One region of the Paenibacillus phoenicis genome, then DNA from elsewhere that is predicted to be linked to it. Evidence: a T-box and tRNA genes for the amino acid it is inferred to sense, from the RefSeq annotation. Region 1 holds a T-box; the other holds one or more tRNA genes.
What was found. The T-box of region 1 lies ahead of tyrS (tyrosine--tRNA ligase). A T-box ahead of a tRNA ligase gene usually reads a tRNA of that ligase, here a tRNA-Tyr.
Positions count from the first base shown of each region.

Region 2: it has a tRNA-Tyr gene. The T-box ahead of tyrS (tyrosine--tRNA ligase) is inferred to sense a tRNA for this amino acid. The anticodon was not compared.

Region 1 covers NZ_JAYERP010000001.1:1,885,657-1,891,357, reverse strand. Annotated here, with positions in the region: gene ybiA (riboflavin biosynthesis intermediates N-glycosidase) at 1-314, shown strand, start outside; gene U9M73_RS08955 (transglycosylase domain-containing protein) at 714-3,833, opposite strand; T-box leader at 4,005-4,273, shown strand; gene tyrS (tyrosine--tRNA ligase) at 4,343-5,596, shown strand.
Region 2 covers NZ_JAYERP010000001.1:3,915,245-3,920,945, forward strand. Annotated here, with positions in the region: rRNA gene U9M73_RS18575 (23S ribosomal RNA) at 1-830, shown strand, start outside; tRNA gene U9M73_RS18580 (tRNA-Ser) at 973-1,064, shown strand; tRNA gene U9M73_RS18585 (tRNA-Met) at 1,084-1,160, shown strand; tRNA gene U9M73_RS18590 (tRNA-Val) at 1,170-1,245, shown strand; tRNA gene U9M73_RS18595 (tRNA-Thr) at 1,280-1,355, shown strand; tRNA gene U9M73_RS18600 (tRNA-Asp) at 1,365-1,441, shown strand; tRNA gene U9M73_RS18605 (tRNA-Phe) at 1,525-1,597, shown strand; tRNA gene U9M73_RS18610 (tRNA-Tyr) at 1,650-1,735, shown strand; tRNA gene U9M73_RS18615 (tRNA-Lys) at 1,744-1,816, shown strand; gene U9M73_RS18620 (PucR family transcriptional regulator) at 1,950-3,050, shown strand; gene U9M73_RS18625 (ABC transporter ATP-binding protein) at 3,187-4,308, shown strand; gene hprK (HPr(Ser) kinase/phosphatase) at 4,563-5,504, shown strand; gene lgt (prolipoprotein diacylglyceryl transferase) at 5,516-5,701, shown strand, end outside.

The DNA of each region.
Region 1 (5,701 bases):
GCTTGCTAATTGAACATACGAGGAATGACCGCTTTTGGGGTGACAACGGCGATGGGTCTGGGGCAAATTGGCTCGGCAAAATCCTGATGGAAACTCGCGAAAAATTATCCGGCTCAGAAGAAGCATTGTTTATATTACCTCCTTGGGTGGCTTTTCCGGAAGAGGATCCAACCAGCTTATTTTGGCGAATGGGGAAGGGGGAAAGTTATCTGGATGAGTACTGGCAGTGGAAGGAGAAGTTAACGGACTTGGCGAAAGAGCAGTACGATGCTTACTTTATTCCTCCATTAGGTTGGGAAGAGCGAGAAGTCTAGGAGGTGTTCCCTTGTTTCCCACAAATAATAAAGGATTGTTATTATCCCAATTTGTCGTGTGGAATGGGGGTGTGAGTATTTCGCCGAAACGGAAATATATATGAAAAATCGAATATATTCGCTCAAATATGGCGGATTTGGCCCATTCTATATGAAATTTCATATATAATCGCTCCCTTGAAGCCCGAACTTTGAGATTTTATGTGAAAAATCGAATATATTTCCACCAAATGGGTAGTTTGCAGCGAATTATGTTCGAAAAATCATATATATTTATACGGACAGCCTTAAGGAAACATCGTTTCACGGTTCGATGAAATAGGAGCACCCACGAGCACAAGATCACACAAGAAAGAGCAGCACCCAAAAAGCAGCAGGCCCACACCTGCTGCTTTTATATTACTTACTATACTGCACCGGCGCCGACGGCGGGGATTCGCCCAGCACGTTGACGGCGGTGACCTGGATCCAGACGGAGCTGGAGTCGGTCTTGAACGAGAAGTGCGGGTCCGAGGTGGAAGCGACCTTCGTGTAGGTGCCGCCTTGGGCATCGGACACGTAGACGTTGTAGCTCGTCACCAGGTCGAGAGCACCGTTCGCGTCCCAGCTCACCGTGAATCCGCGGTCGTCCTTCTTCACGCTCACGTTAGCTGGTGATGCAGGAAGCGGACCGTTGTTGCCATTGTCGCCGATGATGCCGCCGTCGTTACCGCCCGGCGTCTCGTTTTGCGTATCCGGCGTCGAGCCGCCGCCCGGGAATACGCCGCCGCCAAAGACGTTGACGATCGCACTTGGCGCCGATTCCTTGCCGGCCACGTCAACGGCCGTGACGTAGTACGCGGTGGTGAAGCCAACGGATCGATCGTCTGTAATGACCGCCGGATCTCCAACCAGCGCTGCTTTCCCGGTATACTGGAACGTCACGCCGTCGTCTGCACGGTACAACCGGTAGCCGACCACGTCTTTTTCCGTATTTTCGCTAAACGTAATCGTAGCTGCTCCGCTGCCTGCAGACAAGGCGACATTCGCCGGAGGCGCAGGCGCCTGACCGTCATCGACGCGAGGATCTGGTTTGTAAGGCGCATCTTCCCCGGCATCCTTCGGCAGGTAGAAGCTCAGCGGTTTGTGGCTGCCGGACATTCCGGCGAACGCCTGCTCCAGCTGTTCCTTGAGCACTTCGATCGGCGTTTCGCGCTTCACCACAACCTTCTCACGCAGCATATCCGAAGGCGTCGTTTCGAGCGGCACGTAGTTGATGCCTTCGTACGTCACGTACTTAGCTCGAATCAGCACGTCGTCCGGTTCGGTTGGTACGTATTTAGCATTAAAAATATCCGTAACCAGCTTCCCGGCCTGTTGCGTCAACTGCGTTGGCAACTTCCCGCTATAGCCGGATACTGTTTTCGTTACGATACCGTCCGGTTTCGTGAACGCTTTGGTCGCAAACAATTCCGGTCTGCTCTCGGTGACTTCGTTCATAACGAGCGCCCAAATTTTGCGCGCCCGGGATTTACCGGCTTCCGACAACGTGTTCACCGGTTCGCGATACCCGATCCATACTCCCAGTGTGACGTCCGGCGAGTAACCCATAAACCAGACGTCGGCGTAGTTTTGCGTTGTTCCGGTCTTGCCGACAACCGGGATTTTGCCATATTTCTTGAAGTCGCTTTTGATCGATTTACCGGTGCCGTCCGTAATGACGGTGCGAAGCATATCGGTCATCAGGTAAGCCGTTTGCTCGGAGAAGACCCGCTGCGGCTTAACCTCATGCTTGTAGACGATGTTACCTTTCGCATCGGTAATCTTCTCGATCATATAAGCGTCGGTAAACTGCCCTCCGTTGGCGATGGCACTGTACGCATTGGTCAGTTCTTCAACGGTGACACCGTATTTCAAGCCGCCAAGCACGCCGGTTTGCGCGTTGTAGTCTTCATCTTCCAACGTAGTGATGCCCAGCTTCTTGGCAAAGTCCCAAGCTTTGTCGATGCCAACGATATTGTTAAACACCTTAAGCGCGGGGATATTCCGCGACTCATTCAAAGCTGTCCGCGCGGTCACAAGCCCTTTATAGCCGCCGCTGGAGTTTACAGGAATGTGGAAGCCTTTTTGGTAGTCCTTCAAAATAATCGGCGAATCATCAATGATCGAGGCAGGCTGAACTAACCCGGCTTCGAGGGCCGGCAAATAAGCGGCGATAGGCTTCATCGTAGAACCCGGCTGCCGTTTCATTTGCGTCGCATAGTTCATTTGCTCCGTGTAGAAGTCGCGCCCTTCGATCATGCCGAGGATCGCGCCGGTCTTGTTGTCGATCATCATCGAGGCGACCTGCTCCAGGCCCTTCTTCTCACTGTACGGAGAGAAATTGTCCGCGTTCTCCGATACCTTGTGCATGGCGTTGTAGACCTTCTTGTCGATGGTCGTGTACACCCGGTATCCCCCAGTCAGCAGCTCCTGCCGAGCTTCCTCGAGGATGGCCGAGTTGGCGGCAACCTCCTCTTTGGTCATCTCCGGATTGTTGAGCATCGCAAGGACGATCGCGCCTTGCCGTTCCGTCTCCAGCATCAGATACGGGTAGGTGTCATAAGCCTTCTTCGTTGGCTTGGCCAGCGATCCTTTAATATCGAAAGCCATCGCTTCTTCATATTGCGCTTGCGTAATTTTGTTCTCCTCAAGCATGCGCTGCAGCACCAGCTGCTGGCGTTTGACCGCCCGCCCGAATGCCTCCTCGTTAAATTCCCCTTTCCCGTTAAAAGCGGAATAGGTGGAGGGAAGCTGAGGCAGACCAGCCAAATAGGCCGCTTGCGCGATATTCAAATCCGACAGATTGCTGACGTTAAAGAGACCTTTGGCTGCGGCTTTGATGCCGTAAACCTGGTACCCATTCGAACCGTTGCCGAAGGGAACCTTATTCAAATAAGCCGTAATGATTTCTTCCTTGGATAAAAAACGCTCCAGCCTAAGTGCCAGCAGCATTTCCTTAACCTTCCGGTCTTCGGTCTTATCCAGGTTCAGGAACACGCGTCGCGCCAGCTGCTGGGTCAGCGTACTGCCGCCGGTCTGCACGTCCTCTTTAAGCACCCGCTGCTTAACCGCTCGCAACGTCCCTTTAAAGTCGATCCCGATGTGTTCCTCAAAGTGGTTGTCTTCGATGGCGATCACAGCATCGAGCACGATTTGCGGGATTTCCTTATAGGTGACAGGACGGCGATCCTCTTCCGAGCGAAGCTGGCCAATCGGCTGGCCGTCACGGAAATAGGCGAAACCTGTCATTTCATTATGATTGATTTTTGCTTGAATGTCGGCACGCGACCGTACCGGATCGTCCTTAACGATGGAGGATACGTATCCGAATACGGCTCCACCGGCAAACATCACGCCGGCAAATCCAAACAGAACGAGCCAACCCACAATCGCCCAGGCTAATCTGCCTTTTTTGCGCTTCCGGGCGGGTTTTGAGTTTTTTTCGCTCCGGTTATTGCGCCGCAGCTTGCCGGAGTTCTTGTCGTTCTCATGATCCATGCATGATCCTCCTTTATAAACAGCAACATTATAGCATAAAAAAGGGGATTTGGATGTTTTTTCAGCGTATTTTGGCGTGTGATGGAGCCTAGTTCCTGCTCATGACCTAGCTTTCGTAGATTTGACTTTGGGAATGCATCTGTGTTATATAATATTTTAAATTGCAAATCGTCAAAGGCTTAGAAAGACTCAGTAGAAGGCGGAATCCCGTCGCTCAGAGAATCGGTGGTTGCTGCGAACCGAATGGGCGGATCCCTTTTGAATTACCGTCTGGAGCCGTCCGGGGGAACGCGCGTAGAATGCGCCAGTAGTCCGGTACCGGGAAATCCCGTTATGTGAATGAAGTGAAAACCGTCATCGGTTCGTCTGGCAATCCGCCGCAGGATCCGCAAACGGTTTTAATTAGGGTGGTAACGCGAGTGCTCCTTCTCGTCCCTTGGGATGAGAAGGAGCTTTTTTGCGTTCCGTTTTCTAAGCAGGACTAACGAATATGGAGGGAAAGAAGAGCAATGAAATGGGAAGAATTAAGCGCGGCCCAGCAAGCCGAGGTGGAACGCCAACTTCAGGTGATTTCCCGCGGTGTTGTGGAGATCGTGCCGGAGGATGAGCTGAAGCAAAAAGTGATCAAGTCGGTTGTGACCGGCAAGCCGCTGAAAGTTAAACTGGGGCTGGACCCTTCCGCGCCGGACATTCATATCGGCCATACGGTGGTTATGCAGAAGCTGCGGCAGTTTCAGGAGCTCGGCCATCAGGTGCAGCTGATCATCGGCGACTTTACGGGGCGGATCGGCGATCCGACCGGCAAATCGGAAACCCGCAAACAATTAACCGAAGAAGACGTACAACGGAATGCGGAAACGTACCGCCAGCAAATCTTTAAAATTCTGGACCCGGAAAAAACGCAAGTTAACTTTAACTCGGAATGGCTGGCACCGATGACGTTTGCCGACGTCGTGAAGCTGTCCGCGAAGGTGACCGTGGCACGTATGCTGGAACGCGACGATTTTACGAAGAGGTATACAAGCGGTCAGCCGATTAGCATCCACGAGTTTTTCTACCCGCTGATGCAAGGCATGGATTCGGTGGCGCTGGAAAGCGATATCGAGCTGGGGGGAACGGACCAGAAGTTTAACTTGCTCATGGGCCGGACCTTGCAGAAGGAATATGGCAAAGACACGCAAGTCGCGATCATGACCCCAATCATCGAAGGCTTGGACGGCGTGCAGAAGATGAGTAAAAGCCTTGGCAACTACATCGGCATCGATGAAGCGCCAAACGAAATCTACGGTAAAGCGATGTCTGTGCCGGACGAGCTGATGACGAAGTATTTTGAGCTGGTGACTGACCTGTCCCTCGAAGAATTGGCTGAACTCACCGAAGGCCTCAAATCGGGAGCCGTGCATCCGCGCGACGCCAAGATGAAACTGGCCCATACGCTCGTCCGGATGTACCATGGTCAAGAAGCTGCCGATGCAGCGCAGGAGCATTTCGTAACGGTGTTCCAGCAACGTGCGCTGCCGGAGGATATCGAGGAGAAAGAAATTCCTGCCGCTGAGCTGGTCAATGGGAAAATCCGTCTGATCAAGTTGCTGACGTTGCTAGGGTTCGCCGCATCAAATGGGGAGGCAAGACGCAGCATCCAGCAGGGTGCGGTTAAGCTGAACGAAGAGAAGATCAGCGACCCGAATGCGGAAGTAGAGCTGGCGGGCGGAGAGATCATCCAGGTCGGTAAACGCAAATTCGCCAAGTTGTCGGTAAAATAAGAGGAATGGACTATATAAAGATCCCTCGCCAATTTTTGCATATAATCATGCATAATCAGCTAAAAGAGGAACAGAACTTTACTGTTCCTCTTTTAGTCAGAGAAA
Region 2 (5,701 bases), 2.0 Mb from region 1:
ACCCCATGGAGCTTTACTGCAGCTTGATATTGGACTTGGATACGATTTGTACAGGATAGGTGGGAGCCTAGGAAGCCGGAGCGCCAGCTTCGGTGGAGGCGCCGTTGGGATACCACCCTGATCGTATCTAGGTTCTAACCTGGTGCCGTGATCCGGTACGGGGACAGTGTCAGGTGGGCAGTTTGACTGGGGCGGTCGCCTCCTAAAGAGTAACGGAGGCGCCCCAAGGTTCCCTCAGAATGGTTGGAAATCATTCGAAGAGTGCAAAGGCAGAAGGGAGCTTGACTGCGAGACTGACAAGTCGAGCAGGGACGAAAGTCGGGCTTAGTGATCCGGTGGTACCGCATGGAAGGGCCATCGCTCAACGGATAAAAGCTACCCTGGGGATAACAGGCTTATCTCCCCCAAGAGTCCACATCGACGGGGAGGTTTGGCACCTCGATGTCGGCTCATCGCATCCTGGGGCTGAAGTAGGTCCCAAGGGTTGGGCTGTTCGCCCATTAAAGCGGTACGCGAGCTGGGTTCAGAACGTCGTGAGACAGTTCGGTCCCTATCTGTCGTGGGCGTAGGAAATTTGAGAGGAGCTGTCCTTAGTACGAGAGGACCGGGATGGACGCACCGCTGGTGTACCAGTTGTTCCGCCAGGAGCACAGCTGGGTAGCTAAGTGCGGACGGGATAAGCGCTGAAAGCATCTAAGCGTGAAGCCCCCCTCAAGATGAGATTTCCCCGTATGTAAGACCCCTTGAAGACGACAAGGTTGATAGGCCTGAGGTGGAAGTGCCGTAAGGCATGGAGCTGACAGGTACTAATCGGTCGAGGGCTTATCCAAAATTCACCCCAAAAAGTGAAGCGGAGGCTTCGGAGAGTACACCGAGTACTTTTCGGGGACCCCGGGAACTGAATAGGGGCTAAAATGCAAATCTAGTTTCGTATCCAGTTTTCAAGGATTAAACCTTGATTTTTTATGGTTTGGAGAGATACCCAAGTGGCTATAAGGGGACCCTCTGCTAAGGGGTTAGACTGCGTAAGCGGTGCGAGGGTTCGAATCCCTCTCTCTCCGCCATTTGTACAAGCTTATCTGTGGCGGCGTAGCTCAGCTGGCTAGAGCGTACGGTTCATACCCGTGAGGTCGGGGGTTCGATCCCCTCCGCCGCTACCATAACATTTCGGAGGCTTAGCTCAGCTGGGAGAGCATCTGCCTTACAAGCAGAGGGTCGGGGGTTCGATCCCCTCAGCCTCCACCATGATCTTTACTTGAAACATCATAGTTTACACCGTGCCGGTGTAGCTCAATTGGTAGAGCAACTGACTTGTAATCAGTAGGTTGGGGGTTCAAGTCCTCTCGCCGGCACCATTTTCTTGCGGAGCCGTGGTGTAGAGGCCTAACATGCCTGCCTGTCACGCAGGAGACCGCGGGTTCGAATCCCGTCGGCTCCGCCATTTATTTGAATATTTCCACCGTAAAGTGGGAAAGTGTTCAACTTCACCGCTTTATTTTTTTGGGATTTTACCGTGTAATTTATGGCTCGGTAGCTCAGTTGGTAGAGCAGAGGACTGAAAATCCTCGTGTCGGCGGTTCGATTCCGTCCCGAGCCACTTTTATGCTTCCAGCATCATATTGGACTGAACTGGACAGCATAATTCATATGGAGGCTTAGCGAAGTGGCCAAACGCAGCAGACTGTAAATCTGTTCTCTGACGAGTTCGGTGGTTCGAATCCATCAGCCTCCACCAGTTTTTATGAGCCATTAGCTCAGTTGGTAGAGCACCTGACTTTTAATCAGGGTGTCGAAGGTTCGAGTCCTTCATGGCTCATGATCAAAGCCGTTAACCTTAGGGTTGACGGCTTTTTTGCGCTTAAGGCAGGACGAGGAGTTCGGTTTGCTTCGGCGGTTATGATAAAATGAGTCTAATGAACTCGAAAACGCATGGAAAGAAAGGCTACGCTATGGAGATCAAATTGCTAAAGCAACAAGTGGAGAGCGTCATCGGTACGTCGCTGTCGGAGAGCGTTTGGGAGGCAAAGGACTGGAACGATGTTGTTAGAGCAGCGAATTCCTCGGAGCCCGGGCCATATCGCGTGGACGAACGATGGGTATGGTTCGTGGAACATCAACAAGGAAGCGTACGCGTACTTGAATCGGAGGCTGCCACAGTAACGGAGTCTGAGGCCCGATTGATTCAAATGCTCCTGACTGCTGCCCGAGAAACGGCAACCCCCTCACCTAACTTGAAGCGGGAGGATGAGATGCGCAGCATCCAGCTGGGCGAATGGCTGGAGGAGCGTTTGGAGCAAGGGGAGCTGACCCAGCCGCTGCCTGATCACTTGACCTTGAAGGTGAAGCTCAAGGGAAGGATGTTGCCCTTTTTGCTGAATTGGGAAAGTTCGGGGCAAGGACAGGCCATTTCATTTTCGAAGCTGAACAAGCTGTTGAAGAGTTACTTCGGAGGCGAAGTGATCCTGGCTCCGCTAAAAGAAGCTTGGCTGATTCTGCTGGGCGAAGAGCTGTTTATGAGCCTGCGGGAGGAGAGCGAAGAGGCGGCGGAAACGGAACGTGACTTGATGGCAGCTTTATGCCAAGGCTTATACGAGCTTGTGACGAACGAATGGGTTGGAGGATTTCACCTTACGGTCGGAAGTGCCTTAATTGCTGAGACCGAATTGGTCTCCGCCACGTTGTTCTTGCGTCAGACGTTGGCCCTCGGCCGGATGTTTAATGTAACGGCCCCCATCCATTTTCCCTGGGAGCTGAGGCTGGAGCGGCTGGTGTACAGCATACCGGAGGAGCAACGTCGGCAATTTGCTTTGGAGCTTGGGGATCGCGCAGATTTGCTGCAGGATGAGGAGATACGGACCACGTTGGAGACGTTTTTTGCGTTGGATTGCAATGTGAGTGAAACCGCGAAACGGCTATATATTCACCGAAACACGTTATTATACCGGATAGATAAATTCAAACAGGAAACTGGGCTGGATGTAAGAACGTTTAACGACGCGGTTTTGGTCAAGTTGGAACTGCTATTGTATAAAGTGACGAAAAGGCCTTAAGATTTTTGTGCAGTTTGTGGATGGATGGGCAGCCCCCTATCGTCTAATATATAAATATAAAATGTATCCGATTTCATAAAAGTCATAGAACCAATACCCTAATACCACCAAATTTAAGTAATGGGAGGACGAAGACATGGCAGGCGTACGTTTAGAACACATTTACAAAAAATACCCGGGTGCTGCTAAAGCAACCGTAGAAGACATCAACCTCGATATCAAGGATAAGGAATTCCTCGTACTGGTAGGACCTTCCGGTTGCGGTAAATCCACAACGCTTCGGATGATCGCTGGTTTGGAGGAAATTACCGAAGGTAAATTGTACATCGGCGACCGCGTCGTAAACGACGTTGCTCCGAAAGACCGCGACATCGCGATGGTATTCCAATCCTACGCGCTGTATCCGCACATGAACGTATATCAAAACATGGCGTTCGGTTTGAAACTTCGTAAAGTGAAGAAAGACGAAATCGACCGTCGCGTTCGCGAAGCGGCAAAAATCCTCGACATCGAGCATTTGCTGGATCGCAAACCGAAAGCTCTTTCCGGTGGTCAACGTCAACGGGTTGCCTTGGGCCGCGCCATTGTCCGCGATCCTCAAGTGTTCCTGATGGACGAACCGCTTTCCAACTTGGATGCTAAGCTGCGCGGTCAAATGCGCGCGGAAATCACGAAACTGGTTAAACGTCTGGAAACGACTTGCATCTACGTAACACACGACCAAATCGAAGCTATGACGATGGGTGACCGGATCGTCGTTATGCATGACGGTATCATCCAACAAGCTGCTTCTCCAGAAGAGCTGTACAACCAACCAGGCAACATCTTCGTAGCTGGCTTTATCGGTTCGCCTACGATGAACTTCGTCAACGGTACTTTGGTGGAAGAAGCGGGCACCGTTCGTTTCAAAGCTACCAACATGGACGTTGTTGTGCCTCAAGGCAAAGCAACGATCCTGAGAGACAAAGGCTACATCGGCAAAGACGTTATCATGGGTATTCGTCCTGAGGACATCCATGAAGAGCCAGTGTTCCTGGAAGCTTCGCCGCAAACGACATTTACTGCTAACGTGTATCTGACGGAAAACCTGGGTCACGAAATGCAATTGTACCTGAACGGTGCAGGCAGCGACGGTTTGATCGCTCGTGTGGACGGCCGTTCCAATACACGTGAAGGCGACAACGTTAAACTGGCGATCGATATGAACAAAATTCATATCTTCGACAAAGAAACAGAACGCAACGTGTTCTTCAGCTAATCCGTTAAGCGATGAAGAAACCGCCCTTCGGGGCGGTTTTTTTTTAATCGGGAGCAAGAAGCGGCAGTTGGACGATCCCTGGGTGGCACTCGGCCCAATGATTGATTTACGTGACAATTTCCTATACGATGAATACATTAAGTGATCTCGTACAAAGATGAATAAATGCCAATAAGGCAGCTGATATCGGAGCCGGAGCCCGTTGTTGACGGGCAGCCTCATTTTGAATGCCGGCAGGGGAAAGGAAGAGCACCATGGCTAAAAAAGTGAAAGTATCCGAATTAGTGAACCAATTCGGGCTCGAGGTGGTTTCCGGAGAGCAGGGTTTAAAACGTGCGATCACGGTCGACGATTTGTATCGTCCGGGCCTGGAGATGGCCGGGTATTTTGAATACCATCCGCCGGAGCGCGTTCAGATTCTGGGGAAAACGGAGCTGGCCTTCTTCGAGATGCTTCCAGAGAAGGAACGGAAAGATCGGATGGAACGGCTATGCAGCAGCGAGGAGACGCCCTGCATCATCGTCACCCGCTCTTGGAAGGTTCCAGAGGAACTGATTGAGATCAGTTCAGAGAAGCAGATTCCGGTCCTTCGCAGCAGTATGGCGACGACGATCCTGTCGAGCCGGATCACCAGTTTCCTAGAACGGAAGCTGGCACCAACCGCAACGATTCACGGGGTCCTTGTTGACGTCTATGGCGTTGGGATGCTGATTACCGGCAGCAGCGGGATCGGGAAGAGTGAAACGGCACTTGAGCTGGTTAAGCGCGGTCACCGCCTGATTGCGGACGATGCCGTAGAAATCCGACAAACGTCGGATAACCAATTACACGGTACGGCACCTGAACTCATTCGCCACCTGCTGGAAATCCGCGGTGTGGGGATCATTAACGTCATGACGTTGTTTGGTGCCGGGGCCATCCGCAACAACAAGCGAATTTCGTTGGTCGTGAGACTGGAAGCCTGGCAACAAGAGAAGCAGTATGACCGATTAGGTCTGGATGAAGAGACAACGCGGATTATCGATACTGATGTGCCGCTGGTGACGATCCCGGTACGTCCTGGACGGAACTTGGCCGTGATTATCGAGGTAGCCGCGATGAACTTCCGTTTAAAGCGAATGGGGTATAACGCCGCGCTGCAGTTTACGACAAAACTGACCGAAACGATTTCGGAAGATATCGACGATTTGGAGTAGGAGCGTGAACGATGGGCACTTTGTTATTAGACCCGATCGCTTTTTCCATCGGGGGCTTGAAAGTACACTGGTATGGCCTAATTTTGGGCTGTGCTGCATTGGTCGGCCTTCTGTTTGCCGTATGGGAAGGGAAGCGGTTTCGCATCCCTCAGGAATTTTTTATGGACTTGCTGTTATTGGGGGTGCCGTCGGCGATT